Regions from separate parts of the Pseudomonas sp. LBUM1657 genome, predicted to be linked through region 2. Evidence: riboswitches for the same ligand, from Rfam matches in the RefSeq annotation. Region 2 holds a riboswitch; the other holds the start of a gene.
What was found. Region 2 has a riboswitch for cobalamin ahead of cobW (cobalamin biosynthesis protein CobW). Riboswitches for the same ligand answer to the same signal wherever they lie in the genome.

Region 1 (14,759 bases), 1.9 Mb from region 2:
CCACACTCATTGACTCACTCCCCAGTAATTCTCATACAACAATTCGCTCAGCGGCCGCGCCTGCGCCCAGCCTTCGAGCACCAGCATCGGCGCCGGATAGAATTCCTTGACCGGACCGAGGCAAAGAATCGCCATCGGCTTGGCTCCGGCGGGCAAACCCAGCAGGTCCGCCAGCGCTTGTGGCTCGAACAGCGACACCCAGCCCATGCCCAGTCCTTCGGCGCGGGAGGCCAGCCACAGGTTCTGAATCGCACAGGACAGCGACGCCATGTCCATTTCCGGCAAGGTGCGACGGCCAAAGATATGCCGCTCGCGATCGTCCATCAGCGCGGCGACCAGGACCTCGGCGCAATCGTTGATGCCTTCGACTTTGAGCTTCATGAACTCGTCGGAACGCTCACCGAGGGCTTCGGCGGTGCGGATGCGTTCTTCTTCCACCAGTCGCTGGATCTTGCCGCGCAGGGTTCGATCGCTGATGCGGATGAATCGCCAGGGCTGCATCAGGCCGACACTCGGTGCCTGGTGCGCGGCTTCGAGCAGGCGTCGCAGCAGTTCGGGTTCGACCGTACCGCCGCTGAAGTGGCGCATGTCGCGGCGCTCGGCGATCGCGCGATAAACCGCTTCGCGTTCGGCTTCGGAGAAGGCGTTGTCGGTCATGGCCTCTTCGCGAGCAAGCCCGCTCCCACAGGGTTTGGATGATCCATTGTGGAAGCGGGCTTGCTCGCGAAGGCGGCCTGAAGATCAGGCGTAAACAGCGCGGCAATCGCCGTTGGATTGGACGGAAAATAAAAGTGCACATAAGAGGCCGTCATCCGCCCCTGACGATAAACCGCCTCCGCCCCACGTCCGCCGTTAGGGCTCAAGCCTCGGGCAATCGGCTCAAGCTCTGTGCTGGTCAGGGAATGGTGATAGGTGTGCCCGCGCAACGAACCTTCAGGCAGCTCGACCGCTTGCAAGGCCAGTGCGGCAAGACGTTTTTGCATCACCGCATCCCCTGCCAGCAGACCGACCAGTTCAGCGCGAGTGCCCTCGACGTCGGTCAACGAATCGAGCAGATAAAGCATGCCGCCACACTCGGCCAACAACGGTTTGCCAGCGCCATGGTGCGCGCGGATCTCGGCCAGCATCGTGATGTTCTGTGAAAGCGCCACGTGGTGCAATTCGGGGTATCCGCCCGGTAAGTACAGGCTGTCTGCCTCCGGCAAACTTGCGTCACGAATCGGCGAGAAAAACAGTAACTCGGCGCCCATGGCCCGCAGCAAATCCAGGCTCGCGCCATAGGTAAAGGCAAACGCCTCGTCACGGGCCACGGCAATCCGTACGCCGGCCAACAAGGGCTCTGCCGCGATCACATCAGGGGCGGCGAATTCCACCGCTGGTGGCAGCGCGACCTCGCAGCTGCTGGCCAGGGCATCGGCCGCCGCATCCAGACGCACGTCCAGATCATTCAACTCGCTGGCCTGAACCAGCCCCAAGTGACGGCTCGGTAATTCGATCCCGGTTTCTCGGGACAAGGCGCCGTACCAGCGCAGGCCTTCAGTCAGGCTGCCTTCGAGCAACTGCGCGTGACGCAACGTGCCAACGCGATTGGCCAACACCCCGGCAAACGGCAAATCCGGCTGATAGCGCGCCAGCCCCAACGCCAGTGCGCCAAACGTCTGCGCCATGGCGGTGCCGTCGATCACAGCAAGCACCGGCACACCGAAGTGTCGCGCCAGGTCAGCACTGGACGGCGTACCGTCGAACAGGCCCATGACGCCTTCGATCAGGATCAGATCGGCTTCGCCCGCCGCTTCCCACAACAACCGGCGACTTTCCTGCTCGCCAACCATCCACATGTCCAATTGATAGACCGGCGCACCGCTGGCGCGCTCGAGAATCATCGGATCGAGAAAGTCCGGGCCGCATTTGAATACGCGGACCTTGCGCCCCTGATTGCGGTGCAAACGGGCCAGCGCGGCAGTCACGGTGGTCTTGCCCTGACCGGAGGCCGGCGCGGCAATTAATACCGCCGGGCAATGACGTGGTTGATTCACAGCTCAACGCCTTTTTGCGCTTTGATACCGGCCTGAAACGCGTGCTTGATCACGCCCATTTCAGTGACGGTGTCAGCCAGTTCGATCATTTCCGGTTTGGCGCCGCGACCGGTCACAACCACGTGCTGCATCGGCGGACGCGCCTGCAGATCGCTAAGGACTTGATCGAGGTCGAGGTAACCGTGTTTCAGAGCGATGTTCAATTCATCGAGCACCACCAGGCCGATGGACGGATCGCGCAGCAGTTCCTGGGACACAGCCCAGGCGGCTTCGGCAGCGGCGATGTCACGCTGGCGGTCCTGGGTTTCCCAGGTAAAACCCTCGCCCATCACATGAAATCGCACTTGCTCCGGGAAGCGGCGGAAGAACAATTCTTCGCCGGTGCTGTTGCGGCCCTTGATGAACTGCACCACGCCGCACTGCATGCCGTGCCCCAGGGACCGGGCGAGCATGCCGAAGGCCGAGCTGCTCTTGCCTTTGCCGTTGCCGGTCAGCACCAGCAGCAGGCCGCATTCATTCGGGGAGTTGGCGATGCGTTCGTCGATCACGGCTTTTTTGCGCAGCATGCGCGCCAGATGGCGTTCGTCACGATCGGGGGTATCAGTCATGGGGAGCTCTCCGTTGAGGCTGGATAACGGCGGGCAGGCACAAGAATAGACGGCAAGAAGCCTGGCATCGCCCACCGTGATGCCGCTGGATGAATCAGGCCGGTCTCCGGGCTCATGAGCGGCGTTAAGCCTGACTGCGCGCCTTCCCATGTCGACAGTCGACACAGTGGCTCAAGGCGCAATCTTTACTCATTTACCGTTGCGGGGGCAGCGTCGGGATCATGACTCTTCGTCGCTTGAAGATAGCCACTCACCGACTTCCCTGTTTCACTCTGTCGACCTCAGCCACAGAGCACCTGAAACAAGCCGCGAAGGTTAGAGGGTTGGGGGTGGAGCGTCAATTGAAGACAGGACGTCGCTGAGTGAATAACTGCCGTCGATCACCTGATTGATGTCAATCTTGTGCCACACTCTCGGCAGTGATATCAAAGAGCCACAAACCTACACCACAATAACAAGGGTAAGCCACATGCAAGGCATGATCATCAGCAATCCGAAGCTGGAATTCCTGCGCCCGGTGCTGGAACGCTGGTTTGACTGTATCGACCGTTACAACGCCGTTCGCGGTGATAACGACACGCCTTACTGGTTCGACGAAAAAGCCAACCTGGGCCTGCTCTCCGCCGCAGCCTGGATGGCGGAAATGGTCACGCTGCAACAATCGCCGACCCGCAAACAGACCGAAGAAGGCGAGCGTAACAGCCGTGCCGACCTGTTTATCGCCACTGCCGAACAACGCGCTTACCTTCAAACCACACAGCGCTGGCCACGGGTCAACAGCCTGAACCTGACCCAAGCCCTGGTCGACATCACCAGCGACGCGAAGAGAATCAGCTACGCCAGCGACCTGAAACTGGGCTGCCTGTTCGTCGCACCGCAAAAAGCCCAGCAAAGCGCCACACCGGAAGAGCTTCAGGACATGGTCGACGACCTGCAAAAGGAAAATTCCTGCGCGGTGGCCTGGTATTTCCCCTACGCCTACCGCAAGTTGCGCAACGAAGCCGGCAACTACCACCCCGGCATCGCCGTGCTGATCAAGGAAGCCCGCGGCTGACCGGTTGAACCATCGCGTCTTCATGCTTCTCTATTGATCAGGTCACTGCATTCATAGGGAAGATCAGCATGCGCAAGCCTCAGTTCGTTTTTGTTATCGCGCTCGCCGGAGGGCTCGCCGCCTGTGGTGAAACCTCCAGCCTGCAAGTCTCCGACGGCACCGGACCGTCGCCCAAGCTGCCAGAACCGAACAAGACCCTGATCCCGACGGTGAACATCGCCCCGGCGATCGGCTGGCCGGACGGCACGAAACCCACCGCCGCCACAGGGACTCAGGTGGCGGCATTTGCTGAAGGCCTTGATCACCCGCGCTGGCTCTACGTGCTACCCAACGGTGACGTGTTGGTCGCCGAAACCAACGCACCGCCCAAACCCGATGACGGCAAAGGCATTCGCGGCTGGGTCATGGACAAAGTCATGAGCCGCGCAGGGGCCGCCGTCCCCAGTCCGAACCGCATCACACTGTTGCGGGACAAAGACCACGACGGCATCGCTGAAACCCGCACGGTGTTCCTGGAAAACCTCAACTCGCCTTTCGGCATGACCCTGGTCGGCAATGACCTGTACGTCGCCGACACCGACCGCTTGCTGCGTTTCCACTATGAAAATGGCGATACGGCGATCAAGTCGCAGCCGATAAAAGTGGTCGACCTGCCGGGTGGGACGCTGAATCACCACTGGACCAAAAACGTCATCGCCAGCAAGGACGGCAGCAAGCTGTACGTCACGGTCGGCTCCAACAGCAACGTCGGCGAAAACGGCATGGATCAGGAAGAAGGTCGCGCGGCGATCTGGGAAGTGGACCGCGCCACCGGCAACCATCGGATCTTCGCTTCGGGAATTCGCAACCCGAATGGATTGGCCTGGGAGCCTCAGAGCGGCGCATTGTGGACGGCCGTCAATGAGCGGGACGAAATCGGCAGCGACCTGGTACCGGACTACATCACTTCAGTGAAGGACGGCGGGTTCTACGGCTGGCCTTACAGCTACTACGGCCAACATGTCGATGTCCGCGTGACGCCGCCGAATCCGGAGCTGGTGGCCAAAGCCATTGCGCCGGACTACGCGGTCGGCCCGCACACCGCGTCACTGGGCCTGACATTTGCTGAAGGCAACACATTGCCGACGCAGTTCAAGGAGGGCGCATTCATCGGCCAGCACGGCTCCTGGAATCGCAAACCACACAGCGGCTACAAAGTGATTTTCGTGCCGTTCAGCGCCGGCAAACCGACCGGGCAGCCGGTGGATGTGCTCACTGGCTTCCTCACTGACGACGAAAAAGCCATGGGTCGTCCGGTGGGTGTAGTGATCGATCAGCAGGGTGGCCTGCTGGTGGCGGATGATGTGGGGAACAAGGTGTGGCGCGTGTCTGCGACTAAATAAACCGTCCCGGCGAAACACATCACCCTGTGGGAGCGGGCTTGCTCGCGAAAGCTGTTTCACATTCAACAATGATGTTGGCTGAAAGACCGCTTTCACGAGCAAGCCCGCTCCCACAACGGATCAGCGCTTAGCGTTTGCGGCAAAGCGTCAACCCATCACCCAGTGGCAACAACGACAGATCCACTCGCACGTCATCCTTCAAGGCGCAATTGAGCGCCTGGATGGCTCGGGTGTCTTCGCTGTCAGAATTCTCCTCAAGCACCCGCCCGCTCCACAGCGTGTTATCGAACACCGCCAGACCGCCGACCCGCAGCAAGCGCAATGCATGTTCCAGATAGGTCGGGTAATTGGCCTTGTCGGCATCGATGAAGATCAGATCGAACTGTCCGCCCTGCCCTTGCTGTTCAAGCTCCGCGAGTGTGTCCAACGCGGGGGCCAGACGCAGTTCAATCCGCTCGGCAAGCCCCGCCTCCTGCCAATAACGGCGCGCGGTGGCGTTGTAGTCGCCGGGAATATCACAGCAGATCAGCGAGCCGTCATCCGGCAATGCAGCCGCCATGCACAAGGCGCTGTAACCGGTGAAGGTGCCGACTTCCAGCAGACGCCTGGCGCCAGTGAGCTTTACCAGCAAAGCGAGAAATTGCCCCTGCTCCGGCGCCACCTGCCAGCGCGCCATGGGCAGCGCCTGGGTTTCGTCGCGCAAGCGCTTGAGCAGCGGCGTTTCCCTTAGGGAAACGTCGAGCAGGTATTGATACAGGGAATCGTCGAGATTGAGCGTGCGAGCGGTCATGACAACCTCCGCGGTCTACGGGTTATGTGCCAAGTGCTCAGGTTGCAGGACGCGCTTGGCGCTCAGATAGGCTTTCTGCCAGTAGGCTTTGGACAAGCTGTCGAGCTTGACCGTGCCACCGGTGGCTGGCGCATGGACGAAGCGGCCTTCGCCGACATAGATCCCTGCATGACTCACCTGGGAGCCGCCATTGGTGGCGAAGAAGATCAGGTCACCGGTTTGCAGGCCTTCCTTGCCCACACTGGCTGCCTGCATGCTGATCATCTCGCGCGTGGTGCGCGGCAGGGCAATACCTGTGACGTCGCGGTAGACGTAGCCGATCAGACCGCTGCAATCGAAGCCCGAATCCGGCGTGTTGCCCCCCCAGCGATAAGGCGTACCCACCAGGCCGAGCGCACGAAACAGCACGTCTTCCGCCGCCGGGGAAAAGGCTTGGGAAGGACCGAAAACAAGGGGAGCGCGAACCACCGGGGCAGGTGGCGGTGTGCGGCTGGCGCACGCGCTGAGCAGCGCTGCGAAGAACATGATTGCGAGGCGGGCCGACGTCGTCATAAGCAGAACATCCTGATCTGGCTGCGGCTTTTTCTGCCGGGAGGACAGAAAAGAAAACCGCCTGCGCGTGACGCAGGCGGTTTGCCATCAATAATAGATCAGGATTCTAGCGGCTACGCGGCAAACTTCAAGTAAGACTTTAAGTTCACCTTACAAACTGTCCGCTTACTTGCGTGCCGTGACGATCGCCGGGGACGTATTCGGGGCCATCGCGAGTGCGCGCTTGGCTTCGATGAAGGTCTTGCTCCAGTAGCTGTCGCCCAGGCTATCGATCCGGACACCACCGCTGCGGCGGCTGCTGGAGTGGATGAACTGGTTGTCACCGAGGTAGATCCCGGCGTGACTGACACGACCGCGACGACCATTGGTAGCGAAGAACAACAGATCACCTGGTTTCAGATCGCTTCGAGTCACCAACGGGGCGTCCACGTTGATCATTTCGCGGGTAGAGCGTGGCAGATTCATGCCGGCTTCTTCACGAAACAGATAACCGATAAAACCGCTGCAATCGAAACCGGCTTCGGAGGTGCCGCCGAAACGGTAACGGGTACCGATCAGGGACATGCCACGTTCGAGGATGCTGTCAGCAAGAACCGGAAGCTGGTACGACTTGCCATCGGCGAAGTCTGCCAGTTCTTTATCGGTTGCGAGTTCTTCCTGGAAAAGAACGGAAGATGACTGTGCGGTAACTGGAGTTTTAACCTGCTGTTGTTGCTCTTGCTGGGACACTGGGGAGTGGGCAGCGCAACCGAACAACAGGGTAACGAGTGCGAGGGGCACGAGGGGTGCAAAGCGATTTAGCATGGGCACGACCGTGGCTGATAGTTTTAAAGAAGCCGCGACTATGCCCGCTATCAAACTCATTTGCAAATTCAATCGAACTTTATGTGACTTATCGGTTTCTCGTTTCCATCTAAGCGCTCAAGCCCGTTTTAGACGTTCGCGCAGCCTGCAACCTTGTAGGAAAGTGGATTTTCTTACGCCCGAAATATGCCGAAAGCCGCAAGGAATAGGGACTTTACCAGCCCAACGTTTCCTTAAGGAAAGGGATTGTCAGCTTGCGCTGAGCTTGAAGGGAGGCCTGATCGAGACGTTCAAGCAGCTCGAAAAGCGCACTCATGCTGCGAGTACCGCGAGTCAGAATAAAATGCCCGACTTCGTCGGTCAGGTGCAGGCCACGACGGGAAGCGCGCAGTTGCAAGGCACGCAATTTGTCTTCGTCGGAAAGCGGACGCATCTGAAAGATCAGCGCGAGGGTCAGGCGGGATTTGAGGTCCGCCAGCTTGACTGGCAGTTCACGCGGTGAGGTCGAAGCGGCAATCAGCAGGCGCCGACCGCTATCACGCAGACGATTGAACAGATGAAATAACGCCTCTTCCCAATCCGCCCGCCCGGCAACTGCCTGCAAATCATCCAGGCAGACCAGTTCGTATTGTTCGAGGTTGTCGAGAATTTCGATGCCGCGATCCAGCAGCTCGGCCAACGGCAGATAAACCGCCGGCTCCCCCAGCTGTTCGAAGCGCAGGCAAGCCGCCTGCAACAAGTGCGTACGCCCTACCCCGTCCTTGCCCCAGAGATAAATCAGGCTTTCGGTCCAGCCGGCGTCGGCTTCGCATAGCCGCTCGACATAGCCGAGTGCAGCGGCATTGGCGCCTGGGTAGTAATTGATAAAGGTAGCGTCATCACGCAGACGCACACCTAGGGGCAGCTGAATCGGTTTCATGCTGACTGAACAGTTCCAAAGGAACCGTTAGTGGCCTCTGTGTAAAGTTTGCGAAGTTTATACCCGTGAAGCGGGTCGCACAATGCGACAGACCACAAGCAAAATCAAAGGTTTGCGTTAACGCACTGGTTTTGTGACAGTTTCTTTGGCGCCATCGCTGATGGTCGTGCGAACGAGACGGGTCAACCTGACCCTGAACCAGGTCGCCCGCTACGCGCCCTCAGCGAACCTTACAGCTCAGGTTCGTCGACACCGCTGTACATACCAGAATCCTTATATAAATCATGCACATGGCGCACCAGCACCATGATCACCGCTGCCACCGGCAACGCGAGCAGCACGCCAGTAAAACCGAACAGCTCGCCACCGGCCAAGATCGCGAAGATCACGGCCACCGGGTGCAGACCGATCCGATCCCCCACTAACAACGGCGTCAGCACCATGCCTTCCAGTGCCTGGCCGATCATGAACACTGCAACGATGCCGATCATGGGATACAGATCACCACCGAACTGAAACAGACCGGCAATCAACGCCGCGCCAATCCCGATCACGAATCCCATGTACGGCACGATCGCGGCCAGCCCGGCAATCAGACCGATCAACAGCCCCAACTCCAGCCCCACCAGCATCAAGCCCGCCGCGTAAATCACGCCCAGCGCCACCATCACCAGCAACTGACCGCGCACAAATGCCCCCAACACTTCATGGCACTCACCGGCCAGGGTCACGACGCGCTCTTCGCGATCACGGGGCAGCAGGCTGCGGATCTTGGCCATCATCAGGTCCCAGTCCCGCAGTAGGTAGAAACTCACTACCGGAATCAGCACCAGATTGGCCAGTAAACCGATCAACGCCAGCCCGGAAGCTGTCGCCTGACTCAGCACCACGCCGACGATGTCAGTGGTCTGGCCCATGTGTTCGCTGATTGCCGCCTTGAGCTTGTCGAATTTCCAGAAACCATCCGACAGCCCGAATTTCGATTGCGCCCACGGCAGTGCGCTGTGCTGCAACCAGTCGAGCATCTGCGGCGTCAGCTCGTACAAGCGAAACAATTGCTTGGCGAGCATAGGCACCAACACCAGCAGCAATGTTGTGAAGATCAAGGTGAACAGCGCAAACACCGCCACCACGCCCCAGGTCCGTGACAGGCCGGCCTTCTCCAGCCGATCCACCAGCGGATCAAACAGATAGGCCAGCAGCAACGCCACCAGGAAGGGTGTGAGGATCGGATGCAACAGCCAGACAAACACGCAGAGCAGAACCACCCCACCCAACCAGAACCAACGCCGCGTATCGGCCATGTACCGCTCCTGCTTCTATATAAGGAAAGAAAAACTTACCAACGAAAACGTAACTGTGGCGTCGGTTTCGGCGTGGGCGCGACCGCAGGCACCGAACCGTCAGCGGCAGGCTGAACAGGCGTCGCGGGGGCTGACGCCTGATCGGCAGGAACCTCCTGCAACCTGGCCAGCGACAATTGCGCCTTCAACTGCTCGACGCTGCCATTGACCCGATAGAGAATCCGGTCGCCGTCGACGCTTTGCAGACGCCCGCCAAAGGGCTCCAGCAAACGCCCAAGCGCCGCATAGCGCTCCAGGTTCATGCCTTGCACTTCGAGCAATTGCTCGCTCGAAGCACCTGGCTTGACGACAAACCGCGGCGCCAGACGCTCACTGACCGCCAGCATCACCGCATCGGCCACGGCGGCCTGATCCGCGCCCTGCACGCTGCCCGCCTCCTTCTGATCGCCCAACCACAAGCGCCACTTGGCTTGCCATTGGCCGCCCTCTTCAGCGGCATGCACCGCCAGCAGGGCATCGGCGTTGTAGCGCTCCGACGCACCACGCAACGGCGCCGGGTCCGCGCCCTCCAGATTCGGCGCGGTGGCGACGATCTGCTCATTCAGATCGGCCAGCGGCAGACGCAACGGCAGACCCCGGTGTTGCGCCGCGCGGCGCAGAGGCGCAGCGCTGGCCTGGCCATCGCCTACCAGACTCGAACCTTCGGCGGAGTCGTTCAACCACCAGCTGAGGATCGACGGCCGATTCGCGCCCCACAGAGAGAGCCCGGCACGGCGCAATGCCTGTTCGGTGCTCGCCGGATCGAAATCGACTTTTAGTACTTCCGGCGGACCGGCCTCAAACCCGTACTGACTGATGATCTGCTGCGGGTCCTTGCGGATCGCCGCCAGCCCAGGACTTTGCGCCGACTTGGGGTCGCCGGTCAGGCGCAATACCAGCGTATCCAGCGCTTGCTGGGTCGCTTGATCGCGCACCTCCGGGGATTGCCCGCTGACAGGCTGACGCACCTGGTACAAATTTTTGACGGTTTCGGCATGACTCGCCAGGCTGAACAATGACAAACAGCCCATAAATAAACATTTAGAAAGAAAACGCATGGAGGATTCCTGACGACAAGAGCGGCTGGAACAGACCGCATGAAGACAATCGAGCAAGGCTGTGACCATCGCCCGGCGTAAAACATTCACACGTTCTGGGTAGTTTTTCGCACTGTCATAACGATAGACGGTTACTAGCGATACCTTTATACAGCCATGTGGGAGGCTACCAACACGAGCAATAAAGGTTTTTTTGAGCCGATATGCCCCTGCTGTCGGCCTGAGGATGGCCGCTGCCCTTCAAGCCTGATAAAATCGCGCGCCTTCGCAGACCGGCAACAGCCGGGCTCCCTGAAACATGCGCTCGGCAATTGCCCTCGCCTGTTCAAGTGGTCCCACTGAACTCGGTCGTTACCCCTGAATCCCCCCTAAAGGCCTGGATCATGAGCAAGCAACCCTCCCTGAGCTACAAGGACGCCGGTGTAGACATCGACGCCGGTGAAGCATTGGTCGAACGCATCAAGAGCGTCGCCAAGCGCACTGCGCGCCCGGAAGTCATGGGCGGCCTGGGCGGTTTTGGCGCCCTCTGCGAAATCCCGGCCGGCTACAAGCAGCCAGTGCTGGTTTCCGGTACTGACGGCGTCGGCACCAAGCTGCGCCTGGCGCTGAACCTGAACAAGCACGACAGCATCGGCATCGACCTGGTTGCCATGTGCGTGAATGACCTGGTGGTTTGCGGCGCCGAGCCGCTGTTCTTCCTCGACTACTACGCCACCGGTAAACTGAACGTCGAAACCGCGACCCAGGTCGTGACCGGCATCGGCGCAGGCTGCGAACTGTCCGGCTGCTCCCTGGTCGGCGGCGAAACCGCTGAAATGCCTGGCATGTACGAAGGCGAAGATTACGACCTGGCCGGCTTCTGCGTCGGCGTCGTGGAAAAATCCGAAATCATCGACGGTTCGAAAGTTGCTGCCGGCGATGCCCTGCTCGCCCTGCCGTCTTCCGGCCCGCACTCCAACGGCTACTCGCTGATCCGCAAGATCATCGAAGTGTCCGGCGCAGACATCGAAAACATCCAGCTCGACGGCAAGCCGCTGACCGACCTGCTGATGGCTCCGACCCGCATCTACGTGAAGCCGCTGCTCAAGCTGATCAAGGACACCGGCGCCGTCAAGGCCATGGCCCACATCACCGGTGGCGGCCTGCTGGACAACATCCCGCGCGTTCTGCCAAAAGGCGCCCAAGCGGTGGTTGACGTTGCGAGCTGGACCCGTCCTGCCGTGTTCGACTGGCTGCAAGAAAAAGGCAATGTCGACGAAAACGAAATGCACCGTGTGCTGAACTGCGGCGTGGGCATGGTTATCTGCGTGGCTCAAGAGCACGTTGAAACCGCGCTGAACGTCCTGCGTGAAGCTGGCGAGCAGCCTTGGGTCATCGGTCAGATCTCCACCGCTGCCGAAGGCGCGGCTCAGGTTGAACTGAAGAACCTCAAGGCTCATTGATGTCCCAGACCTGTGATGTGGTGGTGCTGTTGTCCGGCACCGGCAGTAACTTGCAGGCCTTGATCGACAGCACGCGGACCGGCGACAGCCCGGCCCGTGTTGCTGCGGTGATTTCCAACCGCGCCGACGCCTACGGCCTGCAACGCGCCAGGGACGCGGGTATCGACACCCGCTCCCTGGATCACAAGGCTTTCGAAGGCCGCGAAGCCTTCGATGCCGCGCTGATCGAACTGATCGACGCCTTCAATCCAAAACTCGTGGTACTGGCCGGTTTCATGCGCATTCTGAGCGCTGACTTCGTGCGCCACTACGCGGGTCGCCTGCTCAATATCCATCCCTCGCTGCTGCCCAAATACAAAGGGTTACACACTCATCAGCGCGCGCTGGATGCCGGAGACACTGAACACGGCTGCTCCGTGCACTTCGTCACCGAGGAACTCGATGGCGGACCACTGGTCGTACAGGCAGTAATACCGGTAGAGTTGGGTGATTCGCCGCAGAGTCTGGCGCAGCGAGTCCACACCCAGGAACACCTGATCTACCCGATGGCTGTGCGCTGGTTTGCCGAAGGCCGTTTATCACTCGGCGAGCAAGGTGCTTTACTGGATGGGAAGTTACTCGCGGCCAGCGGCCACTTGATTCGAACCTAGGAGATTTTATGCGTCGCGCCCTGCTCTTCGCTTGCGCTCTGCTCGCCCTGCCCTTTGCGCAGGCTGCAGAACTTCAACCTTTCTCCGCCAGCTACACCGCCGACTGGAAGCAGCTGCCCATGAGCGGCACCGCTGAACGAAGCCTGACCAAGCAAGCCAACGGCGTCTGGAAGCTCAGCTTCAAGGCGTCGATGATGATTGCCAGCCTGACCGAAGAAAGCACCCTGACCCTGGACAAAGACACTTTGCTGCCGCAGTCCTACCACTTCGAACGTGGCGGCCTGGGCAAAGCCAAGAAAGCCGACCTGGACTTCGACTGGACCAACAAGCTGGTCACCGGCACCGATCGCGGCGACCCGGTCAAGATCCCGCTCAACCGCGGCATGGTCGACAAATCCACTTATCAGCTGGCTCTGCAACACGACGTGGCCGCCGGCAAAAAAAGCATGAGCTATCAGGTTGTCGATGATGGCGAAGTCGATACCTATGACTTCCGCGTGCTGGGCTCGGAAAAAGTCGACACCAAGGCTGGCCAGATCGATGCGATCAAGGTCGAGCGCGTGCGCGACCCGACACAAAGCAAACGCATCACCGTGCTGTGGTTCGCCAAGGACTGGGATTACCTGCTGGTCCGTCTGCAACAGGTTGAAACCGACGGCAAGGAGTACAACATCATGCTCCTCGACGGTACGGTCAACGGCAAGGCTGTCAAAGGCAGCTGATCCGGACCGACATGAAAAAGCCCCGCAATGCGGGGCTTTTTTTCGTCTGGCGGAACAGAACCTGCGCAATTTTTGTGGTCACCTTGAGACAGTGCGCGGCAAGATCGCCAGGAAATTATCCCGCGCGACTTTCCGGGCAACATCCTCAGGCAAGGCATCGAGAAACGGGTCGAAGCTGCGCATTTCCTTACCGAGCTTGTTGAAACGTCCCACCACATCGGACCCGAGCATGAAGCGATCCGGGAAGCGCTCCACCAGCTTCACCCACTCATCCCGAGGCTTGCCCTGCTCATCCAACAGGTAAGGCGTCAGCATGCTCCAGGACAGGTCGACGAACAGATTGGGGTAGGCTTCCAGCATTCGCGTCAGGGTCGGCAACAAAAAATCGAGCCGGGTCTGGTGCCGATGAATCTCTGCACTGGTGCCGGCATGAGCCCAGATGAAGCGTGTATGGGGATGATTACGCAGCGGCTCTTCGACTTCCGACAGATACAGCGGATTTTTCTCACGCTTGGAGGTGATGTTGGAGTGCAGCATCACCGGCAAGTCGTTCTCGGCCGCGAGGTGATAGATCCGCGTCATGGCCTCGTTGTTGGCCCGCGGCGTGTCGCCCGAAGTCAGGGCGGTCAGGTCATCATGGCGAGTGAAGACTTCGCCAATGCCCTGCCACAGGCCCGGATTGAGGTCGAGCATGCGCTGGATATGCGCCACGGAGTTTTTGTCGTTGGGGTTGAAGCCTGACAGGAACGGGTGAAAGTACTGACGCTGTTCGGGAGTGAGTGTGTTCACGGCACCGGCGACGATGACGTCTGTCGCGCTGAACCAGTAGGCATCGGCGTCATCACCCGCGTAATAGCGCGGGCGCTTGGGTTCGTCTTCGTGCCATTTCTTGGCCACCGGAATGCCGGAAATCATCACATGCTCGATGCGATTGTCCGCCATGGCCTGGAGCAGCTTCGGCATGCCCGCCGTTTCCTGGAAAAAATCCACATAATGCAGATGCGCGTCGCTGTAGGCGTACTCGCGGGCGTTGGCGCAAGCACTGGACAACACCAACAGCCAAGCGAGGCTCAAGCGATTCAAAGGCACGGGCAATCTCCAACGGGTAGGAACAGCGTAGACCCCTGCCAGCGGTCCAGGGTTCACCGGATAAGAAAGTGGAACGCGTAACAGTAGGAATGCTCTATAACTTCAAGGTCTTTTTTGATCGACCGACTTTCCACTGCCTGCGAGGTTTCCCATGACTGTCACCGTCAATACCGTCTCCGCCGAAGGTTTTCGCCACACCGTACAGATCGACGAGCACGAACTGTTCGCCGATGTACCCAAAGATGTCGGCGGCGAAGGCACTGCGCCGGAGCCCCACGATTACTTCGACGCCGCCCTCGGTGCCTGCAAG
Region 2 (14,759 bases):
CCTTCCCACTCATGGCTGTCACCGATCATCGGCAGACGATCCAACAAGCTCACCACCAACCCGGCCAGGGTCTGATAGTCATCGGTCGGTTCCGCGGCAAACCCGGTCCGCTGACGCACCCGCGCCAGGTTCAACGCGCCGCTGACCATAAACCCGCCCTTTTCCTCGACCACATCCGGGCCTTCGATTTCGCTGGCATCGGGTAACTCACCGGCAATCGACTCAAGAATGTCGGTCATGGTCAAGACACCGACGAAGTCGCCGAACTCATTGACCACGAACGCAATGTGGGTCGAGGCCTTGCGCATCTGTTCCAGGGCATTGAGGATCGTGTAACTGTCCAGCAAGTTGATGGTCTTGCGCGCCAGTTGTTCGAGACCCGGTTCGTTGCCGGCCAGGTACTCCTTCAACAGTTCCTTCTTGTGCACAAAGCCCAGCGGCTCATCCACGGCGCCGTCACGAATCAGCGGCAGACGCGAATAGGAGGAATGCATCAACCGCGTACGAATGGCTTCGGCATCGTCGGACAGGTCGATGTGATCGACATCCGCGCGCACGGTCATCAAGCTGCGGATCGGTCGCTCGGCCAGTTGCAACACACCGCTGATCATCACTCGCTCACGACGGTCGAACAGTTCGCCGCTCGGCATCTCACCGTTGTCCAGCATGTCGGCAATCTCCTCGCCGACCTCTTCCACCGCCAGTTTGCGACCGCCGAGTAAACGCATGACCGCGTGCGCCGTGCGCTCACGCATTGGCCGCAGCCCTTGCACGGATCTCTTGCGACGCGCCCGGGCGATCTGGTTGAAGACCTCGATCAGGATCGAGAAGCCGATGGCCGCATACAAATAGCCCTTGGGAATGTGGAAACCCAGGCCTTCGGCGGTCAGCGCAAAGCCGATCATCATCAGGAAGCCCAGACACAACATGATCACCGTCGGGTGTGCGTTGACGAAACGGGTCAGCGGCTTACTGGCGACGATCATCAGGCCAATGGAAATGATCACCGCGATCATCATCACCGCCAGTTCATCGACCATGCCTACTGCAGTAATCACCGCATCGAGCGAGAACACCGCGTCGAGCACCACAATCTGCGCCACGATCGGCCAGAACATTGCGTAAGCCGCGTTGGTCGAGCGCTGGCCGATGTGGCCTTCGAGTCGCTCATGCAACTCCATGGTGGCCTTGAACAACAGGAACACACCACCGAACAACATGATCAGGTCACGACCGGAGAAGCTCTTGTCGAACACCTCGAACAATGGCTGGGTCAGGGTCACCAACCAGGAAATACTCGCCAGCAGACCCAGGCGCATCAACAACGCCAAGGACAAACCGATGATTCGCGCACGGTCGCGCTGCTCGGGCGGCAACTTGTCCGCGAGGATCGCGATGAACACCAAGTTATCGATGCCTAGCACCAGCTCCAGCACAATCAGTGTCAACAAACCCAGCCACGCGGTGGGGTCAGCTATCCATTCCATAAAAATGTCTCGATCTCTTCAGCGAATTCAGAATGCCGGGCACGGCAAGGCGCGGCGCAAAGGCCGTGGAGCTGCAATGTCAAAGGTATTCAGAAGGCGAAAGACCGGGTGTTTCGCGTGCATCAAGACCGCGCGGTGGCGCGAGGAGAAAGGATAACTGGGAGGCTCCGAAAGGGTGTTCATGCAGATCCTGAAAGGAAAAAGGCCTTAGATCGTACAGGTGGTAGCGATAATTCCTACAGCCGGAAATCATTACAAAATCTGTAGAAGCTTTGGATACTCGTTGTTCTTACGGCAGTCTTCGCGAGCAAGCCCGCACACATTGGGTCTTCAGTGGACACAGATTTTGTGCACGACAGAGATCAAGTGTGGGAGCGGGCTTGCTCGCGAAGCTTCTGCTCTTAAGCATGCTTTATCTGCTCGATGTACCTGACAACCGCCGCTGATTTCTCGAACCGCCGATAAATCAACGACAACCACGAACTCGCTTCGCAGCCCTTGATTGCCCGATACAGCACACCCGGCAAACCGACATGCCCAACCACCGACTCAGGCACCACGGCTACGCCCTGCCCCAACGACACCAGCGCGATCACCGCCACCAGGCCGCCCGGCTGTGCGCCAAGCTTCGGCGCGAAACCACCCTCGGCAGCGACTTGCAAAGTGCCGCTGATTTGCTCCGGAAGGATGAACGTCTCGTTTTGCAGGTGCTCCGGGCTGATCTCCGACAAGCGACACAACCAAGACTCGGTCGGCACCGCCAGCACAAAGCCTTCCGCGTCCAGGCGAATGGCTTCCAGACCTTCCGGCAAGGTCATGGGTGAACGGACATATCCAATGTCGAATCGACCTTCGTCCACCATCGCCGGCAGCGATGCCATGGGGCTTTCCCGAACATTCAGGCTGACGTCCGGACACTCGCGACTGAAGGCCTGCACCTGTTTTTGCAGCAAGCCCGAGTACACCGCTGAAGCCACGTAACCCAGTTCGATATGACCAATATCCCCGCGCCCGGCCCGCTGGGCATTGTGCTGGGCGTATTCGAATTGCCGCACTGTCGCTTCGGCTTCGATCACCAACGCGGCGCCGGCCTCTGTCAGGCTGACTTCACGTGTCTGGCGCACGAACAATCGTGTGCCGAGTTCGTTCTCCATGTCCTGGATTTGTCGAGTCAAGGTCGGCGGTGCGATACCGAGTTGTTCGGCGGCGCGGGTGAAGTTGCCTTGCCGGGCAACGGCCAGAAAGTAGCGGAAATGCCGTATGTCCATGGGTGTATTAGCTCAAAGGTAATGAAATCCTGTTGCCTGGCTAACGAAGGCCGTAACCGGTCGCGATAAGCTCACTAGCACTCACAGTAGAGAGCCCAGACCATGAACGTCAAACCCCTGATCGACGCCGCGACCAACGACCTTGCCCAAAAGGCAATCAGACCATGAGCCGGGTCAGCCCGCGCCTGACACTGCTGACGGCCTCCGGCGTCTGTTCGCTGATCGTCCTCGACACCAACATCGTCGCGGTCACCCTGCCCACCATTGCCCGGGATCTGGGAGCCAACTTTGCCGACATCGAGTGGGTGGTCAGTGCTTACATGCTGGCCTTCGCCGCGCTGCTGTTGCCGGCGGGAAGCATCGCCGACCGCTTTGGCCGGCAGAAAACCTTGCTCTGGGGCCTGGGTATTTTCATTCTCGCGTCCATCGGTTGCGGTGCGGCGCCCACGGCGTTATTCCTCGACATCGCCCGGGCGATCAAGGGTGTCGGTGCCGCACTGCTGCTGACCTCCGCTCTGGCTTCCATCGGCCATACCTTTCACGACGAAGTGGAACGGGCCAAGGCTTGGGCGTTCTGGGGCGCGTGCATGGGGGTGGCGATGACGGCCGCGCCGACGGTGGGCGGTGTGATCACCGAGTACATTGGCTGGCGCTGGATTTTCTACCTCAATTTGCCGGTGGGATTGTTCCTGATGGCGATGGTCTGGCGCGCCGTGCCGGAGTCGCGCGATACCCAATCCGCACGGCTAGACCCTTGGGGCAGCCTGGCCTTCAGTGCGAGTTTGCTGTGCCTGATTTGGGGGCTGATCGAGGCTAACCGGATCGGTTGGAGCAACCCGCAGACCTACGCCCGACTCATCGGTGGCGCGCTGTTGCTCGGGCTGTTCGTGGTGATCGAGCGGATGCAAAAACGGCCAATGGTCGACCTGCAGTTGTTCAAACACCCGCGTTTCATCGGCGCGCTGCTGGGGATGTTTGCCTACGCCGGTTGCGCCCAGGTAATGATGACCCTGTTGCCGTTCTACCTGCAAAACGGCCTGGGTTTCTCGGCCATCGCCTCGGGCCTGGGGATGTTGCCGTTTGCCCTGACCATGTTGATTTGCCCGCGCATCGGCGTGCGTCTGGCGAGCCGATTTGCGCCAGCCACGATAATGGCCGCCGGACTGACCCTGGTCGGCAGCGGCAATTTGCTCAGTGCCTGGGCGGTCAGCAGTGGCGGGTACCTGTCCTTCGCCCTGGCGATTGCCGTGACTGGCGCCGGTGCCGGGCTGCTCAATGGCGACACACAGAAGAACATCATGGCTTGCGTACCACGGGAGCGCACCGGCATGGCGTCCGGCATGAGCACCACCATGCGCTTCAGCGCGATCGTGCTGGCCATCGGCGTGTTCGGTGCCTTGCTATCGAGCCATACCGAACAGTTGTTGCGCACCAGCCTGTCGACGCAAGGTGCGCAATGGCTCGATCAGACCCAAGGCATCGCCTCGCGGGTGGTAGCCGGTGACATGACGGCGGCGATGAGCCTGCTGCCGGAAGCCGCCCGCCCACTGATCGAACCGCTGGCACGTCAGGCCTTCATCGGCGGTTTCAGTCTGCTGCTGTGGGTCGCGGGTTTGCTGGCATTGTTGGGGGCGTTGGTGGTAGGCACATTGATGCGTAATCCGATTCCCTCCGCGATGAGTGTGACGGCGGCTGCCATCAGAACTCATGCTTGAACGACGCTAGCACCCGCTCGGCATTCGCATCGCAAGCCATGCCCTCGGGTCGTGCCTGGATGTTTTCGATCAACCCCAGTAACTGCGCCTTGCTCTGAGCCAGGTGCAGTTGCATCGCTTCGATCTGCTCAATCTTGCGCTTAAGGCTCGCCAGCAATTCGTCGTGTTTGAATGCGCCCGTCAGCGTGTCCGGCAACAGCTGCTTGAGCTCTTCGAGGCTGAAGCCGGCCTGCTGGGCGCACTGGATGATCTGCAAGGTCTGCAACACTTGCGGCGGGTAACGCCGATAACCGTTGGCCTGGCGCGCTACCTGACGGATCAGGCCCTGAGCCTCGTAAAAACGAATACGCGACGCGCTCAACCCACTCACCTGCGCCAATTCACCAATCTTCATCACGGCCTCGTTTGCCTGCTTGACATTAAAGTTAACTTTAAGCTTAGCCTCGTCTCATTACTGATGAGGAGTCAAGCATGTCGCCCTTCCAAGCGTTGAATCTGCCCAACGGCCAGACCCTCGGCAATCGCATTGCCAAAGCCGCTATGGAGGAAAACCTTGCCGATACCGGGCAGGCACCTTCCGACGCGCTGTTTCGGTTGTACCAAGCCTGGGCCGAGGGCGAAACCGGACTGTTGCTGACCGGTAATGTGATGATCGATCGCCGCGCCATGACCGGCCCTGGTGGCGTGGTGCTGGAAGATGAGCGCCACCTCGAACGCTTCCGTCGATGGGCGCGAATCGGCCGCTCCGGTGGCGCGCAGTTCTGGATGCAACTCAATCATCCCGGGCGTCAGACCATGGCCAACCTCGGCCAGCAAGCCTTGGCGCCTTCGGCGGTGGCACTGGATCTGGGTTCATTCTCGAAGATGTTCGCCGAGCCCAAACCCATGAGCGAAGACGACATCGCAGATGTTATTCAACGCTTCGCCACCAGCGCGGCCCTGGCAGAGAAGGTCGGGTTCACTGGCGTGCAGGTCCATGCCGCGCACGGTTACTTGATCAGCCAGTTCCTCTCGCCGCTGACCAATCGCCGCACCGACCGCTGGGGTGGCACACTGGAAAATCGTGCGCGCTTGCTGATGGCCGTGGTCAGTGCAGTGCGCCAATCCGTGTCGCCGCAGTTTTGTGTTGCGGTGAAGCTCAACTCCGCGGACTTCCAGCGTGGCGGTTTCGACGCCGACGATGCCCGGCAAGTGATCCAGTGGCTCAACGATCAACAGCTCGACCTGCTGGAGCTGTCCGGTGGCAGCTACGAAGCACCCGCCATGCAAGGCGAGGCCCGTGATGGTCGGACCCTGGCGCGGGAGGCGTATTTTCTGGAGATGGCCGGGGAGCTGGCCGGTGTGGCAAACATGCCGGTGATGGTGACGGGCGGAATTCGGCGCCTGGCGATCGTCGAACAGGTGCTCGACAGTGGCATCGCCATGGCAGGTATCGGCACGGCGCTGGCCCTTGAACCGCATCTGGTCAAACGCTGGCGCGAGGGCGAAAACAGCCATCCGCAATTGCCGCCGATCCGCTGGAAACGCAAACCCCTGGCTGCTTTGGCGAGCATGGCTGTGGTCAAGTTCCAGCTCAATCGCCTGAGTCGTGGGCGCAAGACCCAGCCTGAAGTCTCGGCGATATGGGCGTTGATTCTCGACCGGTTGAACATCGCCAAGCGTACTCGTCAATACCGGCAGGCGATGGGCAAGTAATCCAGGATTAACCCTGCGGGAGCGGGCTTGCTCGCGAATGCGGTGTATCAGGCGACATCGATGGCGACTGACACTCCCTCTTCGTGAGCAAGCCCGCTCCCACAGGGTTCTTCGGTGTTTATGAGGTCTGTGTTTTGCTCCACAAGAGGCCCTTTCAGACAACACACATCTCAGCCCGGAAGCAGCACATCGATATGTCGATATTCGACCTGCAACTGCGCAGCCAAAACCTGCGCCCGCCCAAGGCGAATCGGCCCGCGCTCGATGTCGATCAGCAGCCCCGGACACTCCAGCGCCGGCAACATCGACCACTCCTTCAACCGCCCATCCGTCACCAACAACAACCTTTGCTGTTCCGCCGGAAAACGCGTCTGTCGTGTCGCCAGCCAACGCCCCGCCTCACCCAGCGCCGCCAGCAACGGCGTGCCGCCGCCCGCACCAAGCCCATCGAGCCAGGTGCGCAAGCCCGCTGAAGCTTTCAATCCTTGCACCTGCCATTTGGGCAGATGTCCGCTGGCGGTCAGCAAGGCCAGGCGTGCGCGTTGGCGATAGGCGTCGTCGAACAATTGCGCGAGCAAGCCCTTGGCATCGCTCAACGCCTGATGGCGACGCGTCGAGGCCGAGGCGTCGACGATTACCAGCCACAATTCATGGGGCGAACGGGTGCGCAGGTGAAACAGCACATCATCGCGTTGACGCGGACGGCCGTTAAGCAAGGTGCCAGGCCAATTGATCGAGCCGCTGCGCGCGACATGACGCTTGCCCTGTTTGCCGTTATCCAGCCGTCCGGCGCGGGGTCTGGCATTCGCCCCCGCGTCAGTTCGAGGGCGAATGCCTAGGGCTTTTTTGGCCAGCTCGGCACTTCACGGCGTGCGCCGACCGGTAATGGTTGAGCGGGCATGTCACCCCATTGGCCCTGGCCTTCGCTCGGGTTGGAGTTCTGGGTGGATGGCGGCTGACTGTGTTGCGGAGCCGGGGGTGAATGCTCGCGACGACGATGACGCAAGGCAAACTCGGCCACCGCGTCGATATCTTCCTCGGCGATGGCGCTCGCCCCGCGCCACGCCGCATGGGCACGAGCGGCACGCAACCAGACCAAGTCCGCCCGCAAACCATCGACGCCAGCGGCAAAACAACGCTCGGTTATCTGCGCCAATGCTTCATCGTCCAGAGGAATACTCGCCAGCAGGCTGCGCGCTTTCTGGCAACGTTCGCGCAGCGACTGCTGCTGACTTTCCCATTCAGCGCAAAAGCGTTGCGGGTTGCTGTCGAAATCCAGTCGACGACGAATGATCTGCCCGCGCTCGGTCGGCACGGTGTGGCCACTGAGGGCGACGTTCAGGCCGAAACGATCAAGCAGTTGCGGGCGTAACTCGCCCTCTTCCGGGTTCATGGTGCCGATCAGCACGAACTTCGCCGAATGCCGATGGGAAATGCCGTCGCGCTCGACCAGGTTGGTGCCGCTGGCGGCGACGTCGAGCAACAGGTCCACGAGGTGATCGGGCAGCAAATTGACTTCATCAACGTAGAGCACGCCGCCGTCAGCCTTGGCCAGTACACCGGGAGAAAACTGTGCGCGCCCTTCGCTCAGGGCCGCGTCGAGGTCGAGGGTGCCGACCAGACGCTCTTCGGTAGCGCCCAGGGGCAACGTGACGAATTGACCGCTGGCCAACAGATCCGCAAGGCCTCGGGCCAGGGTCGACTTGGCCATGCCGCGCGGTCCTTCGATCAGCACTCCACCGATTTTCGGGTCGATGGCGGTCAGGTACAGGGCGAGTTTCAAGTCGTCGGCGCCGACCACGGCGGAGAGCGGGAAATGTGGGGTGTCGGTCATGTCGGTTTTCTCATCATGGTCGGTGGTGCATCAACAAATCTCACAGGCACCTTCATCTCTGTGGGAGCGGGCTTGCTCGCGAAGAGGCCGTCACATTCAACATCATCGTCGACTGACAGATCACATTCGCGAACAAGCCCGCTCCCACAGGTTTTTGCGCACTAGCTGTCTTCTTCTATATCGAGCAACAGATTTTCCAGTGCCTCGCGGTACTCGCCAGGCTCTTTCCACATCCCCCGCTGCTGCGCTTCCAGCATCCGTTCGGTCATGTCACGCAAGGCATGGGGATTGTGCTCACGCACAAAATCCCGGGTCGCCGGGTCCAGCAGATACGCGTCGGCCAGCAACGCATACTGATGATCGTCGATCAACTGCGTGGTGGCGTCGAAAGCAAACAGATTATCGACCGTGGCCGCCATCTCGAACGCACCTTTGTAGCCATGACGCTTGACCCCGTCGATCCACTTCGGATTGGCCGCCCGGGAACGGATCACCCGGTTCAGTTCTTCCTTCAGCGTGCGGATCTTCGGCAAGTCCGGCTGGCTGTGATCGCCATGGTAACTGGCCGCCGCTTCGCCACTGAGGCTTTCCACGGCGGCCAGCATGCCACCCTGGAACTGGTAATAGTCGTTGGAATCGAGCAGGTCATGCTCGCGGTTGTCCTGGTTTTGCAGCACCGCTTGCACCTGGCTCAGACGCTGGGCGAACTGATCGCGGGCGGCCGTGCCCTCGTCGGAGCCGCCGTAAGCGTAGCCGCCCCAGTTCAGGTAAACCTCGGCCAGATCCTCGCGGCTTTGCCATAGACGACCGTCGATGGCGCCCTGCACACCCGCGCCGTAAGCACCGGGTTTGGCACCGAAGATTCGCCAACCGGCCTGACGACGCGCCGCGTCTTCATCGAGGCCCGATTGCCGCAGCGCTTCACGCTCGGCGCGCACCTTGGCGGCCAACGGGTTGAGGTCGTCCGGCTCGTCGAGGTCGGCGACCGCTTGCACGGCGGCGTCGAACAGGCGGATCAGGTTGGCGAAGGCATCGCGAAAAAATCCGGACACGCGCAAGGTCACGTCCACCCGCGGACGGTCCAGCAAGCTCAGCGGCAGAATTTCGAAATCGTCGACCCGTTGACTGCCCGTCGCCCACACCGGGCGCACGCCCATCAGGGCCATGGCCTGGGCGATGTCATCGCCGCCGGTGCGCATGGTCGCGGTGCCCCAGACCGACAGACCGAGCTGGCGCAAGTGATCGCCGTGGTCTTGCAGGTGTCGTTCGAGAATCAGGCTGGCCGACTGGAAGCCGATGCGCCACGCCGTGGTGGTCGGCAGGTTGCGCACATCCACCGAATAGAAATTGCGCCCGGTGGGCAGCACGTCCAGACGGCCGCGACTCGGTGCACCGCTGGGGCCGGCCGGGACAAAACGGCCACTGAGGGCGTCGAGCAGGCCGCGCATTTCTGCCGGGCCGCAGGCGTCCAGCCTTGGAGCGACGACTTCACGCAGACTGTCGATGATGGCGCTCACCTCAGACCAACTAGCTTCCTGTGGGAGCGGGCTTGCTCGCGAAAGCGGAGGGTCAGTCGACATTGATTTGCCTGATACACCGCTTTCGCGAGCAAGCCCGCTCCCACAGGGGCCGGGCATGGCTGAAGGCTGGTTCAGGCTCTGCGAGATCAGCTGGGCCGCGAACAACTCCAGACGTTCGCGGGTATCGCCGGCCGTGCGCCAGACTTCATCAGTAACGGTCAGCAGTTCGATCGGACGCGGTCCGGTCCACGGCTCGGCCAGCACGCAATCCAATGGATCGAAGCCCAACGAGAACGCCTTGGCCACGGCCCGCAGCAAACTCGATTGCGCGCCACGCCCGTCACCACGGGGAATCCGCAGTAGCGCGAGCAAGGTGTCGATGCGCAAACGCCCCGTCGGCGACTCACCAAACACATGCAGACCATCGCGGATCTGCGACTCTTTCAAGTCGCACAAATAAGTGTCCAGGCGCGGCAGCCAGATCGCCGCATCGGCATCGCTGTCGAGCTTCTCGTCCAGCTGCAGTTCACGGTCGATGTGGGTTTCACGTACCAGTTGCAGAATGTCGCGCTGCAACTCCCGGGCGCGGCGCGGATCGAGCAGTTGCGCTTCGTAATACTCGTCGGCGAGCAACTCAAGGTTGCGCAGCGGACCGTAGGTTTCTGCACGGGTCAGCGGCGGCATCAGGTGATCGATGATCACTGCTTGCGTGCGGCGCTTGGCCTGGGCGCCCTCGCCCGGATCGTTGACGATAAACGGATAGATGTTCGGCAACGGCCCGAGCAGCGCGTCCGGCCAGCAATTCTCTGACAGCCCGACACCTTTGCCCGGCAGCCATTCGAGGTTGCCATGCTTGCCGACGTGAATCACGCCGTGGGCGCCGTAGGTGTTGCGCAACCAGAAATAGAAAGCCAGATAGCCGTGAGGCGGTACCAGATCCGGGTCGTGATACACCGCACTCGGGTCAACCTGATAACCCCGTGCCGGTTGAATGCCGACGAAGGTCAGGCCGAAACGCAGGCCGGCAATCATCATCCGCCCGCCACGGAACATTGGATCACTTTCAGGGGCGCCCCAGCGTTCAAGTACAGCCTGGCGATTGGTTTCGGGTAGCGCGTTGAACATCAGCAGATAGTCGTTCATTGCCAGGCTTTGCTGACACGGACGTTGATCAAGGGTGTCGAGGTCGTTGCTGACGCCGCCGAGCAACTGCTGGATCAACGCGGTGCCGCTGCCCGGCAACTCAGCCGGTAGCGGATAACCTTCTTGATGCAGCGCACGCAAGATATTCAGCGCGGTGGCTGGCGTGTCGAGCCCCACGCCGTTGCCGATGCGACCGTCGCGCGTCGGGTAATTGGCGAGGATCAACGCGATACGTTTTTCAGCGTTGGGCACCCGCGCCAGATCGATCCAGCGCCGCGCCAGTTCGGCGACGAAATCCATGCGCTCAGGTTGCGGCCGATAACAAACCACGTCCGACTGGCTGCGCTCGCTTCGCCAGGCCAGGTCCTTGAAGCTGATCGGCCGGCTGATGATCCGCCCATCCAGTTCCGGCAGCGCAATGTGCATCGCCAGATCACGGGGACCAAGGCCCTGCTCGCTGGCCCGCCAACCCGGTTCGTTGTCCTGGGCGCAGATCGCCTGGATCACCGGGATGTTGCGGCGAAACGGCCTCAAGTGCGGCGCTTCGGGGCTGGATTGGGCGAAGCCGGTGGTATTGAGAATCACCGAGGCGTTGACGTCGTCCAACAGATCCTCGACCACCGTCAGGCAGCCGGGCTCTTTCAAACTGGCCAACGCAATCGGCATAGGATTCAACCCCGCCGCCTGCAAACGCTGGCAGAAAATATCGATGAAACCGGTGTTCGCCGCCTGCAAGTGCGAGCGGTAAAACAGCACGGCCGCTACCGGCTGATCGGCCTGCCAGTCGGCTTGCCAATCCTTCAGTTCAGCGGGGCTTTTGTGCGGATGGTAAATCGCCGTGCGTGGCAGGGTTTGCGGCTCGGCCCACGCATAGTCGCGGTCCAGCCAACGATTGGCCAGGCAACGGAAAAAGTCCAGGGCATTGCTCATGCCGCCTTGCCGCAGGAATTGCCAGAGGCGGTCGCGGTCTTCGGCGACCACGGTGCTCAAGTCGCTGAGCTCCGGGTCCGGGCGATCATCCCCCGGCACCAGAATCAACTGCACACCGCGCTCCGACAGCTGCACCAGCCGCTCGACGCCGTAACGCCAATAGCCGATGCCGCCGTGCAGCGAGATCAGAATGACTTTCGCGTGCTGCAGCACTTCGTCGACATAGAGATCGACCGAGGCGTGGTTCTGCACCTGCATCGGGTTAGCCAGGCGCACGCTCGGATAATCGTCGGGCAATTGCTGCGCCGCTTCGGCGAGCAGCGCGAGGCTTGAGTCGCCGCTGCACAGGATCACCAGCTCGGCGGGGGTTTGTCCAAGGTCGGCAATGTTGTCATCCGAGACGAAACCGCCGGGCTGAGTCCTGAGCAGGTGCATGGCTTAAACGCTGAGCGCGGCGCGCAATTGCGCTTCGAGCAGAGCGGCGTCCAGTTCCTGGCCGATCAGCACCAGACGCGTGGTACGCGCTTCATCGGTGCCCCACTGACGGTCGAAGTGCTTGTCGAAACGCGTGCCCACGCCCTGGATCAGCAGGCGCATTGGTTTGTTCGGGATCGCGGCGAAACCTTTGACGCGCAGGATGCCGTGCTGGACCACCAGTTGCGTCAGAGCGTCCATCAGCAAACTTTCGTCGGCCTGCGGCAGTTCGATGGAAATCGAGTCGAACGCATCATGGTCATGATCGTCCTCGCCTTCATGATGGTGATCGTGATGGCTGTGACGGCTGTCGATGTGTTCTTCGGAACCGGCACCGAGGCCGATCAGCACGTCCAGCGGCAGACGTCCGCTGCTGGCTTCGATGACTTTCACTGCCGGCGGCAGTTCTTCGGCGACTTCCAGGCGCACGCGGGCCAGGTCTTCAGGGCTGATCAGGTCAGCCTTGTTGAGGATCACCAGGTCGGCGCTGGCCAGTTGGTCGGCGAACAGTTCGTGCAGTGGCGATTCGTGGTCCAGGTTCGGGTCAAGTTTGCGCTGGGCGTCGACCTGGTCCGGGAATGCGGCGAAAGTGCCAGCAGCAACGGCCGGGCTGTCGACCACGGTGATCACCGCGTCAACGGTGCAGGCGCTGCGGATTTCCGGCCACTGGAAGGCCTGAACCAAAGGCTTTGGCAGGGCCAGACCGGAGGTTTCGATGAGGATGTGGTCGAGGTCACCGCGACGGGCCACCAGTTCACGCATTACCGGAAAGAATTCTTCCTGGACGGTGCAGCACAGGCAGCCGTTGGCCAGTTCGTAGACCCGGCCGTTGGCTTCTTCCTCGGTGCACCCGATGGAGCACTGCTTGAGGATTTCGCCGTCGATGCCCAGCTCGCCAAACTCATTGACGATCACCGCGATGCGGCGGCCTTGAGCGTTGTCGAGCATGTGCCGCAACAAGGTGGTTTTGCCCGAGCCGAGGAAGCCGGTAACGATGGTGACGGGGAGTTTGGCCAGTGTTTTCATCGGATGCCCTTTGGCAAGGTGGCGGGCATACGGGACGACGACCGCGGCTGCATGGGCGCGCGGAAGATTTCGCCACCGGATCACCCCGCCCGGTTGAAAGTGAGAATCTGTGTCGAGGCAGGTCTCCTGGCTGACGGTGCGCCAGTCTTTCGACCGGCATTCGCTGCGCCTTCCCGCCGACCTCATGGAGAGAGCCTGCAGTGGCGTGGCAGCGAACATCACCGTTCACAGTTGCGGGGGCAGCCGCGGCATCGACCGCGTTCCCTTCTTAGCTTCGGCTAATGCCGAAGAACCTCGAAAGCGCAAGGCTACGCATCGCGTGGGGGCGGGTCAATGTTCACGCTGCGTTCGGTGGTGGCTGGGATGACGCCTTCGCGAGCAAGCCCGCTCCCACATTTTGAAATGCGTTCCCCTGTGGGGCGGGCTCGCTCGCGAAGGGAGCGACTCGGTAGCCAAGTGAGAACCCATGCCAATTGACGCCCAACCCCCGGCCATGCTCTCCTACACGCCTTGTTACGGGTGCCCTTCACAGGGTGAAACGGGAAACCGGTGAATCATGTGCTTTACTCAAAGCCATGTCAGTCCGGTGCTGCCCCCGCAACGGTAAGCGAGCGAAGCGTCAAATCCACTGTGCCAGCAGTTCGGCATGGGAAGGTGACTCTTGCAGGCTCAGGCGAAAGCCAGCGCCCCTCGTGAGCCCGGAGACCGGCCCGCAACACACAGTGACCGATACGATCACTGAATAACAAACCCGCGGTGGGCGGGCGCTGTTTGAAACTCTGCGTGCCCGTCTCGCAGGGGTCTTCCATGCGCTCTATTCACCCACTGACAGACCAGAGGGAAGCGCCATGTCGATCATCAGCAGCACCGGCAGCAACAGCGATAAGAGCACCGCCAGCACCACCGCGACACTGACCCAACGCCTGACCACCGCCGTGTGTGCGTCGATCCTTGGCGCGTGCCTGGTCTATTTCGCCGGTTTCTCGCACATCGAAGCGGTGCACAACGCTGCGCACGATACCCGTCACAGCTCCGCTTTCCCGTGCCATTGAGACCTGCCGACATGATCAAGCGTATTGCGCAAACCGCCGGGTTCACCGGGTTGCTGGCCGCCCTGCTGCTGACCCTGCTGCAAAGCTTCTGGGTCTCCCCATTGATTTTGCAGGCCGAGACTTACGAAAAGTCCGAACCCGCTGCTGTTGAAATTCACGAACACGCCGCCGGCGCTGTCACCGCTCACACCCACGATGCCGAAGCCTGGGAGCCGGAAGACGGCTGGCAGCGCGTGCTGTCGACCACGGGTGGCAACCTGGTGGTCGCCGTTGGTTTTGCCCTGATGCTCGCCGGTCTCTACACCTTGCGCGCCCCGACCAAAACGTCTCAGGGTCTGCTCTGGGGCCTGGCCGGTTACGCGACGTTCGTCCTCGCACCGACCCTCGGCCTGCCGCCTGAGCTGCCGGGCACTGCCGCCGCCGATCTGGCGCAACGGCAGTTCTGGTGGATCGGCGCGGCCGCCTCCACCGCTGTCGGCATCGCGCTGATCGCGTTCAGCCGCCATTGGCTGATGAAGATCCTTGGCGTAGCGATCCTGGCCGTTCCTCATCTGATCGGCGCACCGCAACCGGAAGTGCACTCGATGCTCGCCCCGGAAGCACTGGAGTCCGAGT

Region 1: another riboswitch for cobalamin. It lies ahead of cobO (cob(I)yrinic acid a,c-diamide adenosyltransferase); the one in region 2 lies ahead of cobW (cobalamin biosynthesis protein CobW).

What each region holds. Positions count from the first base shown of each region.
Region 1 covers NZ_CP166799.1:1,784,350-1,799,108, reverse strand. The annotation lists gene cbiB (adenosylcobinamide-phosphate synthase CbiB) at 1-10, opposite strand, end outside; gene bluB (5,6-dimethylbenzimidazole synthase) at 7-657, opposite strand; gene ACA055_RS08210 (cobyrinic acid a,c-diamide synthase CobB) at 654-2,036, opposite strand; gene cobO (cob(I)yrinic acid a,c-diamide adenosyltransferase) at 2,033-2,644, opposite strand; cobalamin riboswitch at 2,725-2,959, opposite strand; gene ACA055_RS08200 (hypothetical protein) at 3,114-3,698, shown strand; gene ACA055_RS08195 (PQQ-dependent sugar dehydrogenase) at 3,767-5,080, shown strand; gene ACA055_RS08190 (O-methyltransferase) at 5,208-5,870, opposite strand; gene ACA055_RS08185 (C40 family peptidase) at 5,886-6,422, opposite strand; gene ACA055_RS08180 (C40 family peptidase) at 6,588-7,226, opposite strand; gene hda (DnaA regulatory inactivator Hda) at 7,441-8,145, opposite strand; gene ACA055_RS08170 (AI-2E family transporter) at 8,376-9,449, opposite strand; gene ACA055_RS08165 (DUF2066 domain-containing protein) at 9,485-10,546, opposite strand; gene purM (phosphoribosylformylglycinamidine cyclo-ligase) at 10,930-11,988, shown strand; gene purN (phosphoribosylglycinamide formyltransferase) at 11,988-12,638, shown strand; gene ACA055_RS08150 (DUF3108 domain-containing protein) at 12,647-13,360, shown strand; gene ACA055_RS08145 (amidohydrolase family protein) at 13,439-14,449, opposite strand; gene ACA055_RS08140 (OsmC family protein) at 14,601-14,759, shown strand, end outside.
Region 2 covers NZ_CP166799.1:3,645,057-3,659,815, forward strand. The annotation lists gene ACA055_RS16800 (TerC family protein) at 1-1,487, opposite strand, end outside; gene ACA055_RS16805 (LysR family transcriptional regulator) at 1,889-2,755, opposite strand; gene ACA055_RS16810 (MFS transporter) at 2,920-4,470, shown strand; gene ACA055_RS16815 (MerR family transcriptional regulator) at 4,454-4,864, opposite strand; gene ACA055_RS16820 (NADH:flavin oxidoreductase/NADH oxidase family protein) at 4,942-6,165, shown strand; gene ACA055_RS16825 (vWA domain-containing protein) at 6,336-6,881, opposite strand; gene ACA055_RS16830 (magnesium chelatase ATPase subunit I) at 7,001-7,999, opposite strand; gene cobN (cobaltochelatase subunit CobN) at 8,161-12,027, opposite strand; gene cobW (cobalamin biosynthesis protein CobW) at 12,031-13,092, opposite strand; cobalamin riboswitch at 13,192-13,404, opposite strand; cobalamin riboswitch at 13,593-13,820, shown strand; gene ACA055_RS16845 (CbtB domain-containing protein) at 13,941-14,144, shown strand; gene ACA055_RS16850 (CbtA family protein) at 14,156-14,759, shown strand, end outside.